DNA from 2 places in the Cupriavidus sp. WS genome. Region 1 is predicted to be linked to the other one. Evidence: predicted binding sites of a transcription regulator. Region 1 holds the regulator's gene; the other holds the start of a gene.
The links. The regulator sigma-54, encoded in region 1, starts transcription at its own class of promoters, with help from an activator protein. The targets are predictions, from matches to a motif close to TGGCANGNAANCTGCTTT.
Positions count from the first base shown of each region.

Region 2: the regulator sigma-54 is predicted to act here: its motif matches at 5,000-5,017, upstream of K206_RS0124225 (collagen-like triple helix repeat-containing protein).

Region 1 covers NZ_AQPL01000129.1:33,271-40,274, reverse strand. Annotated here, with positions in the region: gene K206_RS0112085 (SIS domain-containing protein) at 1-915, shown strand, start outside; gene lptC (LPS export ABC transporter periplasmic protein LptC) at 931-1,551, shown strand; gene lptA (lipopolysaccharide transport periplasmic protein LptA) at 1,644-2,288, shown strand; gene lptB (LPS export ABC transporter ATP-binding protein) at 2,323-3,111, shown strand; gene K206_RS0112065 (RNA polymerase factor sigma-54) at 3,245-4,720, shown strand; gene hpf (ribosome hibernation-promoting factor, HPF/YfiA family) at 4,770-5,120, shown strand; gene ptsN (PTS IIA-like nitrogen regulatory protein PtsN) at 5,539-5,994, shown strand; gene hprK (HPr(Ser) kinase/phosphatase) at 6,073-7,004, shown strand, end outside.
Region 2 covers NZ_AQPL01000316.1:4,047-11,050, forward strand. Annotated here, with positions in the region: gene K206_RS0124200 (type II and III secretion system protein family protein) at 1-995, opposite strand, end outside; gene cpaB (Flp pilus assembly protein CpaB) at 1,081-2,040, opposite strand; gene K206_RS0124210 (TadE/TadG family type IV pilus assembly protein) at 2,126-2,590, opposite strand; gene K206_RS0124215 (prepilin peptidase) at 2,651-3,157, opposite strand; gene K206_RS0124220 (Flp family type IVb pilin) at 3,163-3,339, opposite strand; gene K206_RS0124225 (collagen-like triple helix repeat-containing protein) at 3,689-4,870, opposite strand; gene K206_RS0124230 (collagen-like triple helix repeat-containing protein) at 5,489-7,004, shown strand, end outside.

The DNA.
Region 1 (7,004 bases):
GCCGTTGCCGCCCTCGCGGGCCGCCTGGACGGCGAGTTCGCGCGCGCCGTCGAGCTCACGCTCGGGTGCACCGGCCGGGTGGTGGTGTCGGGCATGGGCAAGTCCGGGCACATCGGGCGCAAGGTGGCGGCCACGCTGGCCTCGACCGGCACGCCCTCGTTCTTCGTGCACCCCGCCGAGGCCAGCCACGGCGACCTCGGCATGGTCACGCGCGACGACGTGCTGATCGCCTTCTCCAATTCCGGCGAGACCGCCGAGCTGCTGTCGATCGTCCCGATCGTCAAGCGCATCGGCGCCAAGCTGATCTCGGTGACGGGCAACCCGGAATCGGCGCTGGCCAAGCTGGCCGACGCCCACCTCAATGCCGGCGTCGAGAAGGAAGCCTGCCCGCTCAACCTGGCGCCGACCGCGAGCACCACCGCCGCGCTGGCGATGGGCGACGCGCTGGCGGTGGCGGTGCTGGACGCGCGCGGCTTCGGCGAGGAAGACTTCGCCCGCTCGCACCCGGGCGGCGCGCTCGGGCGCAAGCTGCTCACGCACGTGCGCGACGTCATGCGCAGCGGCAACGCCGTGCCCAAGGTGCGCGAAAACACGCCGCTGGCCCAGGCGCTGATGGAAATCACCCGCAAGGGCATGGCCATGACCGCCGTGGTGGACCCGGACGAGCGCCTGATCGGCGTGTTCACCGACGGCGACCTGCGCCGCCTGCTGGAGACGCCGCGCGACTGGAAGACCATGCCGATCAGTGAGGTCATGCACCGCTCGCCCCACGCCGTGGGCCCGGACCAGCTCGCCGTGGAAGCGGTGCAGGTGATGGAGGCCAACCGCATCAACCAGATGCTGGTGGTCGACGCCGACGGCCGCCTGGTGGGCGCGCTGCACATCCACGACCTGACCCGCGCCAAGGTCATCTGAGGCCGGCCACGACACATGCGGGAATTCCTGTCCTCCCTCGGCCGGCTCGGCATGCGGCTGCTGCCCCTGCTGCTGATGGCGCTGGTGGCCGGCAGCACGTTCTGGCTGGTGCAGGTCAATTCGCCGCGCGAGGCGCCCGCCGGGCCTGTCGGCGCCAAGCACGAGCCGGACTACTACATGGTCCGCTTCTCGGCCACCGAGCTGGCCGAGGACGGCAACACCAAGATGCGCTTCACCGGCGACAAGATGATCCACTTCGCCGACGACCAGACCTACGAAGTGACCAGGCCGGCCATGCGCGCCTACGAGATCGGCCGCCCGCCGGTCACGGGCCATGCCGACCGCGGCACCATGAACGCCGAGGGCTCGGTGGTGGACCTGTTCGGCAACGCCCTGATCGTGCGCGCGCAGGGGCCCGACCCGTCCAAGGACCCGCCCATGACGGCCGCCTCCGAGTATTTCCAGGTGCTGGTCAACGACGACATCGTCAAGACCGACAAGGCCGTCAAGCTCACGCGCGGGCCTTCCGTGATGACCGCCAACGGGCTCGTCTTCAACAACGTCACCCGCGAAGTACAATTGCTGGGTAACGTACACGGCACCATCATCACGGTCCCGCCGCCGGCCAGGCCGTGAGCAGGGCCTGACGTGGCCCCACCCGGAAACCGCCAGAGAAACGAAGCCGCCCGCGGGCCACAGCCGTCCGCGCCAACCGCCACCACGCCAATATGAATCCATTCCTGACGACATCGTCCTGTCGCCGCCGCGGCACGGCTGCCCTGATGACGGCTGCGGCCCTCCTCGGCCTGGCGCTGGCCGCGCCGGCCCGCGCCGAGAAGGCCGACCGCGACAAGCCGCTGGTGCTGGAGGCCGACAACGCCAGCTACGACGACGTCAAGCAGGTGTACGTACTGACCGGCAACGTGGTGCTGACCAAGGGCACGATGGTGCTGAAGTCGGACGCGGCGGAAGTGCGCACCGACCCCGAGGGCTACCAGTACGCGGTGGCCACCTCCAAGGGCGGCAAGCAGGCCTACATCCGCCAGAAGCGCGACAACGTCGACGAATACATCGACGGCTGGGGCGACCGCATCGAGTCCGACGGCAAGCAGGACCTGTCCAAGCTGATCGGCCACGCCCGCATGGCGCGCCTGGCCGGCGCCAAGCTGATCGACGAGATCCGCGGCGCGGTGATCACCTACGACAGCCGCAACGAGTTCTACACGGCCACCGGCGGCACCGACAACGCCACCGCGGGCAGCCCGTCCGGGCGCGTGCGCGCGGTGCTGTCGCCGCGCCAGGAGCAGCCCGCCAGCGGCGCCGCCGCCAGCGCGCTGCCGCTCAAGCCCGCGCCGGCCCCCGCCGCCCCCTGACCCCGCCGCAGCCGACCCACGGATTCACGCCTTCATGACCGCTACCCTGACCGAACCGTCGTCCGCGACCAACGTCCTGACCGAAAGCAGCACGCTCGTCGTGCGCCACCTGAAGAAGCGCTACGGCTCGCGCACGGTGGTCAAGGACGTGTCGCTCGACGTGAAAAGCGGCGAGGTGGTGGGCCTGCTCGGCCCCAACGGCGCGGGCAAGACCACCTCGTTCTACATGATCGTCGGGCTGGTGGCGCTGGACGAGGGCGACATCGTGCTCGACGACAAGCACATCAGCGGCCTGGCCATCCACGAGCGCGCCCGCATGGGCCTGTCCTACCTGCCGCAGGAAGCGTCGGTGTTCCGCAAGCTCAACGTGCAGGAGAACATCCGCGCCGTGCTGGAATTGCAGGTCCACGACGGCAAGCCGCTGGCCAAGGCCGAGATCGAGCGGCGCCTGGACACCCTGCTCGACGACCTGCAGATCGCCCACCTGCGCGACAACCCGGCGCTGTCGCTGTCGGGCGGCGAGCGCCGCCGCGTGGAAATCGCGCGCGCGCTGGCCTCCGCGCCGCGCTTCATCCTGCTCGACGAGCCGTTCGCCGGCGTGGACCCGATCGCGGTGGGCGAGATCCAGCGCATCGTCAGCTTCCTCAAGGCGCGCAACATCGGCGTGCTGATCACCGACCACAACGTGCGCGAGACCCTGGGCATCTGCGACCACGCCTACATCATCAGCGAAGGCACGGTGCTGGCGTCCGGGCAGCCGGAAGACATCATCGCCAACGAGTCGGTGCGCAAGGTCTACCTGGGCGAGAACTTCCGCATGTAGCCGCGGGAGGGGCACGCGGGGACACCCGCGAGGCGGCGTTCATGCCGCCTTTCGCCCCGCAAACGATCACGGCGACGCCAGCGATAGCAATTTCCGTTCCACCAGTACGGAAGTTGGGCATAAAATAGCTCGCATGAAACCGTCGCTACAGCTCCGCCTCTCGCAACATCTCGCGCTCACGCCGCAACTCCAGCAGTCGATCCGCCTGCTGCAACTGTCCACGCTCGAACTGCAGCAGGAAGTGGAACAGGCCCTGACCGAGAATCCGCTGCTCGAACGCGAGAACGACTGGATCGAAAGCCCGCTGCGCGTGGCCGCCGACGGCTCGGTCAACCTGCAGAGCGCGCCCGCGCCGGCCCCCGCCGACGGCCAGGGCACCAGCGAGAACCGCGCCGACGGCGCCGCCGACAGCGAGGACAGCTACAGCGACAGCGGCGAGGACTACGGCAACGACTGGAGCCTGGACGACTTCGCCCGCCGCCCGCAGGGCGACGAGGACGAAAAGACCCCGATGCAGTTGCGCGACGCGGAGCCCACGCTGCGCGAGCACCTGATGGAGCAGCTCGCCCCGCTGAAGATCTCCATGCGCGACAAGGGCCTGGCCATCTTCCTGATCGAGTCGCTCGACGACGACGGCTACCTGAGCGCCTCGCTCGAGGAAATCTGCACGGAACTGCCCGAGGAGCTCGAATTCGAGCTCGACGAGGTGCACGCCATCCTCACGCTGCTGCAGAGCTTCGACCCCGCCGGCGTGGGCGCGCGCAACGCCGCCGAATGCCTGGCGCTGCAGCTGCGCCGGCTCAAGCATCCGCAGCGCGAGCTGGCCCTGACCATCGTCACCAGCCATCTCGAACTGCTCGCGGTGCGCGACTACACGCGCCTGAAGAAGGCGCTGCAGGTCGACGAGGCCGACCTCAAGGCCGCGCACGAGCTGATCCGCTCGCTCGCGCCCTACCCCGGCCATGCCTACAGCCGCCCCGAAGCCGACTTCGTCGTGCCCGACGTGTTCGTGCGGAAAATGAGCGGCGGCTGGATCGCGCAGCTCAACCCGGATGTGATGCCGCGGCTACGCATCAACGACATGTACGCGCAGATCCTGCGCGGCGCAAAAGGCGACTCCGGCGCGGCCGGGCTGCAGCAGAAGCTGCAGGAAGCGCGCTGGCTCATCAAGAATATCCAGCAGCGCTTCGACACCATATTGCGCGTCGCACAAGCGATTGTCGAACGTCAAAAGAACTTCTTCACCCACGGGGAAATTGCGATGCGCCCCTTGGTTTTGCGGGAGATTGCCGATACACTGGGTTTACACGAGTCCACCATCTCTCGGGTGACAACTAATAAATACATGGCAACGCCGATGGGGACTTTCGAGCTGAAGTACTTCTTCGGCAGTCACGTATCCACGGAAACCGGCGGCGCGGCCTCATCAACGGCAATCAGGGCGTTGATCAAGCAACTCATAGGAGCCGAAGACCCCAGGAACCCCCTGTCGGACAGCAGGATCGCCGAACTGCTCGGCGAGCAAGGCTTCGTGGTGGCCCGGCGAACCGTGGCCAAATACCGTGAAGCGCTGAAAATCCCTGCCGTCAATCTCCGCAAGACTTTGTAGCCGAGCCGCACCGCCTGCCTGGTGTGGCTCTTTCAGAAGGAGAAACGCTATGAACTTCAAGATCAGTGGACACCACTTGGACATCACGCCCCCGCTGCGTGAGTACGTGGAAACGAAACTGGAGCGTATCGTCAGGCATTTCGATCAAGTCATTGGCGTAAGCGTGCTGCTCTCTGTCGACAATACAAAAGAAAAGGACCGGCGGCAATATGCGGAAATCAATCTACATCTCAAGGGCAAGGACATCTTTGTCGAGGCGCATCACGAAGACCTGTATGCCGCCATCGACGCACTGGTCGACAAGCTCGACCGGCAGGTGATTCGCCACAAGGATCGCGTGCAGAGCCACGACCGCGACGCGGTCAAGTACCAGATGGCCGCATCGCAGATGCAGCAATGACCGTGCCTGGCGGCCCGCCAAGGGGGCCGCCGGTGTCAGTCCCTTGAACCAGAACAAGCCGCGCCCGTTGCGCGGCTTTTTTGCGCCGTCCGCTTTCGTGTCCACCCTCGCGCCGGCGGCCGTTGCGCAATGCCACAAGGGGATTCCGCAACGCCCCGCCGCCGGTGTATGCTGCGCAATACATGAACGGTGGTTCAGCGATTCCGGGCATGCGCGCGGCACCGCTTCCGCGCACGGGCTATTGCGATGCACAAGGCGGGGGCGGGCCTGCTCTATAATGGCCAGACGCCCGACACCGGCATGGGACAACCGGTGCAATGCGGGTATGAGCCGGCACCAGCCTTTTCATCCCCTTTTTGCCTGGCGCGCCCCCCTGCCGGCCCCGGGCCTGCTTACTAGAAAAACCTGCGCATTCCACATGAATCGTTTGGCTAAATTGCTGCCACCCGGCAACATCAACCTCGACGTCAGCGTCACCAGCAAGAAGCGGGTGTTCGAACAGGCCGGGCTCCTCTTCGAGAACAACCACGGCGTAGCGCGCGCCACCGTGACCGACAACCTGTTTGCCCGCGAATCGCTGGGCTCGACCGGCCTCGGCGCCGGCGTGGCCATTCCGCACGGCCGCATCAAGGGCCTGAAGCAGCCGCTGGCCGGCTTCATGCGCCTGGCCGAGCCGATCCCGTTCGAGTCGCCGGACGGCAAGCCGGTATCGCTGCTGATCTTCCTGCTGGTGCCCGAGCAGGCCACCCAGCAACACCTGGAAATCCTCTCCGAGATCGCCCAGCTGCTGTCCGACCGCGAAATGCGCGAAGGACTCGCCACCCTGCCCACTTCCGATGCCGTGCACCAGTTGCTGACGCAATGGCATCCCTGATCCGCCTGGGCAGCCGCCACCCGGCACGCCGGGCGACGGCCCGCCCGGCCTGAAAGCCCGTCCCCCGAAAGTAGCCGCATGGAACTCACTGGCGTCACCTCGCAGTCGATCTTCGACGACAACGCAGCCGACATCAAACTCTCCTGGGTTGCTGGGCTGGAAGGCGCGGACCGCGCCTTCGACGTCGAGTTCGCGCGCGAAGCCACCTCCGCCGCCGACCTCGTCGGCCACCTGAACCTGATCCACCCGAACCGGATCCAGGTGCTCGGCAAGCCGGAGATCACCTACTACCAGCGCCTCGACGACGAGATGCGCAAGCGCCAGATGGGCGAGCTGATCCTGCTCGAGCCGCCGTTCCTGGTGATCGCCGACGGCATGGAGCCGCCGCCCGACCTGGAACTGCGCTGCACGCGCTCGTCCACGCCGCTGTTCACCACGCCGGTGTCCTCGGCCGCGGTGATCGACCACCTGCGGCTCTATCTCTCGCGGATCTCCGCGCCGCGCGTGACCATGCACGGCGTGTTCCTCGACATCCTCGGCATGGGCGTGCTGATCATGGGCGAGTCGGGCCTGGGCAAGAGCGAGCTCGGCCTGGAACTGATCTCGCGCGGACACGGGCTGGTGGCCGACGACGCGGTGGACTTCGTGCGCCTGGGGCCGGACTTCATCGAAGGCCGCTGCCCGCCGCTGCTGCAGAACCTGCTTGAGGTGCGCGGGCTGGGCCTGCTCGACATCAAGACCATCTTCGGCGAGACCGCGGTGCGCCGGAAGATGAAGATGAAGCTGGTGGTGCAGCTCGTGCGCCGCAACGACGGCGAGTTCGAGCGCCTGCCGCTCGATTCGCAATACCTCGACGTGCTCGGCCTGCCGATCCACATGGTCAAGATCCAGGTGGCGGCCGGCCGCAACCTCGCCGTGCTGGTCGAGGCCGCCGTGCGCAACACCATCCTGCGCCTGCGCGGCATCGACACGCTGCGCGACTTCATGGACCGCCAGCGCGCGGCGATGCA
Region 2 (7,004 bases), on a different contig from region 1:
CCGTTGATCGAGACGCCGCGCGAGGGATCGAGATCGCTCGCTTCCGGCGCCACCTTGAGCGCGATGCGGTCCTTGGACAGGATCGTGGGCGTCACGCTCAGGCCGATGCCGAACGGCTTGAACTGGATCGTGGTGGTGCCCAGCGCCTGCGGCACCGGGATCGGAATCTCGCCGCCGGCGAGAAAGCTCGCGCTCTGGCCCGACAGCGCCACCAGGCTGGGCTCGGCCAGCACGCGCGCCATGCCGTTGCTTTCCAGCAGGCTCAGGTTGGCGAAGATGCCGCGCGAGAACGACGCCGCGACGAGGTTGAAGGCGCTGCTGATCGGCAGGCTGACGTCCGTGCTCAGCGAGCCGGTGCCGTTCGCGCCCGGCGTGAAGGTGAACTTGTTCAGCGACGACGGCGCGAACGTGCCGAAGGCGAAGCCGCCGTTGTTGCGATAGAAATTGAAGCCGACCTCCTTGAGCACCGTCTTGCTGATCTCCACCACCTTCACGTCCACCTGCACGGTGCCGCTGACGGGAATGGTCGAGCGGTCTGCCACCATGCTGCCCTTGCCTTCCGCGCCGGCGGTGGCCGCGCGCGCCAGCTGCTGCGCGCGCCAGGCCGACTGCGCATCGCGCGACTGGCCGCTGATGTCGGCGCCCGCGCCCGACACGGCCACGCCGGCGCCATCGGCCTCGGCCTCGGTGGCGTCCACCTGGACATGGATGGTCCGCGCCGGCTCGCCGCGCGTCCACACCATCAGGTCGGTCGCGCCGGGCTTCTTGGCTACCACCAGCACGCCGTTGGCGCCGGCGCGGTTCTTCAGCAGCAGGGCGTCGGCCACCGCCGGATTGCCGATGGCGACGCGCTCCAGCGGCTGGGCCAGCTGCAGCTGCCGCTGGCTGCCGACCACGAGCCGCAGCTCCCGCGGACTCTCCGCCTGCTGCGCCCAGGCGGTGGAAACGGCGCAGCAGACGGCAAGGGTGGCTGCGCCGGCAAGAAGGGATTTCATCAATCGGCTATCCAGAAAGTATGACTGTCCGAAAAGCGCCGCGGCTCGCCAGCGTGACACGCATGGACGGCCGCGGGGCCTTGCTTCATTCGATCTCGCGCTTGCCGCCGCGGATCACCTCGACACTGTTCTGCGCCACGCTGCTCGCCATGCGGCTCCGCGGCGCCGGCACGGCGGACGCGGCCGCCGGCGCCGGCCGGGACGCGGCCTGCTCGCGCCGGGCGGGGCCGGCCACGCCGGCCAGGCTTGCCAGCGCCACCCCGGCCACGGCCCGGTCGGACGCGGTGAGCACGGCCGGCGCGCCGGCCGGCAGCCGAGCCTGCAGCGCGGGCGCCGGCTCGGCAAGCAGGTTCTCGGCCGGCACGCTGCCGTCTTCCGGATTGCGCAGCGCCAGCAGCAGGCGTCCGCTCTGCTGCCCCAGCGCCAGCTTGCCGACGTCGGCCACGGGCACCGCCAGCACGGCGGTCTTGGCGCCCTCGCGGCGCACCATCATCTGGTCCGGGGCGGGCTTGGCGGTCTCGATCACGGTGCCCGCGCCGTAGGCCAGCACGCGCAGGCGCGCCAGCAGCAGGCGCGCCTGGCTGCCTTCGATCTCCTGGCCGTCGCGGCGGAACACGGCGAACACGTCGACGAAATCGCCGGGCTGCACCTGGTTGCCCACGCCGATCACCTCATCGACGGCGACGGCCACCGCGCGCTCGCCTTCCTTCACCTGCGAAGCCAGCCCGGCAAGCAACTGGCTTTCGAGCACGGGCACGTTGGCGCCGATGCCGACCAGCGGGATCTGCCCGGCGACGCGCGCCACGTCGGTGTACGCGCCGGTCGGGTTGATCGGCAGTTGCTCGACCTTGAGCGCGTCGGCGGGAACCGGCTTGCCCGCTTCGATCGGCTTGACGGTGATCACCACGGCATGCAGCTCGGCGGCAGCGGCCACCGGCGCCGCCGGCTTGGCCGGCGTGCGCGCCACGCGCCACGCCAGCAGCGCCAGCAGCAGCGCGAGGACGAGCAGCGCGATGGCGAGCACGCGAATCTGTTTGCTGGTCATGTGGACTCTCTGTTTCGGTTGAGCGGCACGCGGCCTCGCCGCATGCGGGCAGGCGCGTCAGGCCGCGGCCTCGGCGGTCTGGTGTTCATGTGTCGGGAGCAAGCTGCACGGTGGCGCTGCCGGTGAGCGTGGCGGGCATCGGCACGCCCGGCACGACGGGCAGGATCGCGCCGGAAGGCAGGTTCAGAGTGACCTTGACGCAGACCGAGCCGCCCGGGTTCGCGCAGGCGACAGTCTGCGCAACGTTGCTGGAAGAAACGGCATTCCGGATGGATGCCGGCAAGGTGGCAAGGGCGGTCGCCGAGGCCGCGCTCACTCTCAACGCCTGCGTTGCCGCGGCGTTATTGCCGGTGGCCCCTGCGGGATAGCGCAGGGCCGCGCGCGCGCCTTCCTCGGCAGCAAGCGTGAGCACCTGCTGCATCGCCAGAACGACCCCGAAATAGACGATGCCGATCACCATTGCCAGCAAGATCGGCAATACGATGGCGAATTCGAGCGCGGCCGCGCCGGACGAGCGCGTCCGCACGGCGTGATTTCCCCGCAATGACATACTTCACCCGGTTGTGCTTTAGTTCTTCTTGCGCCGAACCGGTGGCGCGGACTGCGACACCTACTTCCCGAGCATCATCCAGACCAGCAAACCGACCGCGAGGTAAGCGGCATATGGAATGCCCCTGACCTCGTTTGCCTGCCCTGTCGAGACCGATGGCGCGGTGCCTGCCAAGCGCCGCAGCAAGCCCGCCACATGGTCTGCCCATACCCTCACGACCACCGTCTCCCGCGCACGTACCAGCAAGGCGTGCACGAAAGCCAGCAGGCTGCCCACGACCCACACCGTCACCAGCCCCACCGGGCCGGTCAGCAGACCCGCCACGGCGAAGAATTTGACGTCACCCGCGCCCATCTGCCCGAGCACATAGAAAGGCAGCATGACTAGCAGGCCGAGTGTGAATCCGAGCAATCGAGAGGCGAGACCCGGCTCCGGAATCAAGCCGAGTGGGAACGCCAGGCCGACCGCCGCCATAGCGGCAATCAGCACGGCATTGGGCACTTTTCGATAAGCAAAATCGGTCCAGATGATCGCCGCGCAGAATAGTGCGGCAATAAGGGTAAGCACCTAGATCAGGTGAGAATAGTTGTAATTTTCGTGCCGATAGCCTGGAAGAAGGTACCAATATCGGTAGCCAGTCCCTTTGCAGCCACGGTGATCCCCAATGCGACCAGCCCCACAATCAACCCGTACTCAATTGCAGTAGCACCCCGTTCGTCCCTGATGAAGCCCGCCAAAGCCTTTTTCATGATGTCACTCCGTATAGGTTTAGTTACCCAACGTCCGCTTACCCCTCCGACACCGCCGGGCTCTTTTGGCCTGGCTAGTATCGAGCAGTAACGCTGGTGAGAGAATTTATAGTTCAAAGCCATGTATCAACCATACCCCCCCTTCGGGTTATATTTGTTTCAGCTTAATGGCTGACGGCCGTTTGAAAACAGTGCGTTTTTAAAGAGCAAAACCACTAATTGCGCCGGATGCCACACCCATCCGGATGAAGCCATCCGGCGCAGCGGTGTAAAAGGATGCGCAGCCGCGGGGTAAGGACGACTGCGCACCATAAAGGCGAAATCAATAGAGAATTAAATAAAACTTTTATCAGTGTGAAGTCAGACCACCGAGCAGATTCGGCAATCCGGGCAGCGCGCCGCTGGCATTTCCGCCAGCGCCCGCTGCCGTATTGCGCAAGCCACCGAGCAATCCGGTAACGGGCGCGAGAAGGCCGGTCACTGGCGCGAGAGCGCCCGCAGCGGCGCCGCTGCCACCCGAACCACCCGCGCCGCCGGCCACCGCGCCGACGACCGGCAGGTTGCCGAGCAGGCCGCCGAGCGGATTGCTGCCGCCACTGCCACCGGCGGCACCGCCGAGGCCCGGCAGGTTGAGCAGGCCGCCGAGCGGGCTGGCGGCGCTGCCTGAGCCGGGACCGTTCACGACCCCGCCGACCGCGGCAACGGTCTTGCCGGCCTCGGTCACGACGCCGCCGAGGCTGGACACGATCGGGGCGTGCGTATTGGTGATCAGGCTGCCGCCGCTGGCCACCGAGTTGCCGAGCGTGGCCAGCAGGTTGCCGAGCGGGCCGCCCAGGCCGGTGGCGCCGCCGGCCATCTGCGTGGCGTCGGTGAGCTGCGTGGTCAGCGGCACGATGGCCTTGCTCACGCTGCCCGTCACCTGCGCCACCGGGCCGGTCGACAGTGCCTGGCCGAGCGTGCCGCCGGCCATCGTCACCACGCCGCCGACCTGGTTGACCAGCCCGCCCACCGGCGTGGTCACGGCGCCCAGCGGCGCGAGCGGGCCGGTGCCGAGGCTGCTGACGAGATCGCCCGCGCTCGATACCGTGACGCCCGCCTTCTGCACCACGTTGCCGGTGCTGGCCACCGTCACGCCGAGCGGGTCGGCCACCGCGCCCATCTTGCCGAGTCCGTCGCGCACGCCCGCGCCGAGCGCGCCGACCGTGTCGCCGGCATTCACCACCACGCCGCCGAGGCTGTTGCGCGTGGCTTCCGGCACCAGCGGCAGCGGCGTGTTCTGGATCTGCTTGCCGATGTCGCTCACGGCATTGCCCGCGGCGATCACCGTGTTGCCCACGCCTTCCGTGACCTTCGCCGTGGGCGTCGTGTCAGCGCTGGTGGGCGTGGTGGGCGTGGTCGGCGTCGAGGGCGCGGTCGGCGTGGCGGGGCTGGCGCCGCTGCCGGACCCGCCGGAGGAGCAGCCGGCCAGCAGCATGAGTGCGGCAGCACAGGCGAGGGTCACGGCCGACATCGGGGCGGATTGCGCTTTCATGGGATCTCCTGGTCTTCCTCGCGGAAGGTTGTGCTAGCGGTTGTTCTGCGAACGGCTTTCGTGGTTGGCTCGGGGACCGGGCCCGCGACGCTGGCGTTGCGCCGTGCGCGGTGCTTGTCGGATGTCATTACCGCAAGCTGCGTGCCATCCGTCCGGCGCGCGCCGGACACGCGCCGCCGGGCAGCCGCGCGGCGCGCCGCAAACCGTTGCCGCACGCGGTCCGACGCGCCGCCGCCGGGCCGCGTGGCGCGCGCCGGGGCACGGTGCTTCGCTGCCGCCGGCGTGTTACGTGCTACGTAACGTGTTCCCTCGCGACGTTCCGCGCGCCGGCTTTCCTTCGTTCTCGCGGCGGGGGTCCGCAGGCCGGCGTTGTTCCGTGCGCGGGCCGCCGCGTTACGTAACGCGTAACGCGGAAAGACCCCGCGCGGGGCCCATGTCTGGTCCTTTTCCGGCCATGTCTCATCCTCCCGAAACCCATGCGTAGCAAGGGCTGGAGAGATTTCGGCAGGTGCCGCGCGCGCATGCCGGCCCGCTCTGGCACACCCTTTGCGCAAAGGAGTGCAACACGACGCGCCAATGCGCACCGTGATTTAAACGACGGGAAAAAAGGAAAAGGTCATGCGTACTCAACAGATCATCGTCACCACCCTGCTCGGCACCCTTCTGGCACTCGGCGGCTGCGCCAGCGGCGGCGGCACGACGTCGATGGACACCGGCAGCGGCGCAGGCACCGGCGCGGGCACTGGCGCAGGTACCGGCGCAGGTACGGGCACGGGCGGCGGCAGCAACGGCGGAAACAACGCCGGCAATAACGGGGGCAGCAACGGGGGCGACAGCGGCGGCAGCAATGGTGGCAATAACGGTGGCAACAACGGCGGCGGCACCACGCCGGCCGCGCTGACGCCGACCAGCCAGATCGTCAACCAGGCCGGCAACGTGGTGACTACCACCGGCAACGTGGTGAGCGACCTCGGCACGCAGATCAAGAACACCAACCTGCCCATCCTCTCCACCGAATCGAAGAATGGCCTGGGCGGCGTGATCGGCTCGCTCGGCGCGGCGGTGAGCACGCTGGGCACCGGCGTGCAGGACGGGCTGGGCAACATGCCCAATGCCGCCAACCCGCTCGGCACCACGGTGGCCAGCACCGGCGGCGTGGTGAGCCAGGTGGGCAACGCCGTGACCAACGCGGGCGCGCTGGTCAGCGGCCTGGGCAGCGGCCCGCTGGCGCCGCTGGGCGCGGTGACGACGCCGGTCGGCTCGCTGGTGTCGCAGCTCGGCACCGCCGTCAACGGCGTGGGCGGCAAGCTCGGCCAGGCGCTGTCGACGGGCCCGGTCGAACAAGTCACCGGCGGCGTCAGCAAGCTGATCGTACCGCTGACCTCGCAGCTCACCAGCGCCACGCAGACGCTTGGCGCGGCCACCGGCCTCGGCGCGCCGGTAAACAACCTGCTGACGACGCTGGGCGGCGGCATCGCGCAGATCGGCAACACGGTCAAGCAGACCGACACGCCGGTGGTGTCCGGCGTCGGCGGCATCGTGGCCGGCGCGGGCACCACGGTGGCGGCCCTCGGCGGCGCGGTCTACAACCCCAGCGGCAGCGCGGGCGGCAATCCGCTGGCACCGATCACCGGCCTGCTGGGCGGACTCACGGGCGGCCTTGGCGGCGGCAGCGGCACGAGCAACCCGCTCGCGCCGGTCACGGGCCTCGTTGGCGGCCTTACCGGCGGTCTCGGCGGACTCGGTGGTGGTGCCGGCGGCGCCGCGAACAACCCGCTCGCGCCCGTCACCAGCCTGGTCAGCGGTCTCACCAGTGGTCTTACGGGTGGCCTCGGCAATCTCGGCGGCGCGGCCGGCGGCGGCGCGGGCAATCCGCTCGCGCCCGTCACGGGCCTGGTCAGCGGCCTGGTGGGCGCGGTCTCCGGCGTAGCTGGCAACGCAGGCAGCGCGGCTGGCGCCGGCGGCAATCCGCTGGCCCCGGTAACGGGCCTCGTCGCGGGACTGACCGGCGGCAACGGCGCGAGCAGCGGCGGCACCAGCGGTGCCGGCAGCGCGGGCGGCAGCAAGCCGCTCGCGCCGGTGACGGGCCTGGTGGGCGGATTGCTCGGCGGCCTCGGCAACCTCGGCGGCAAGC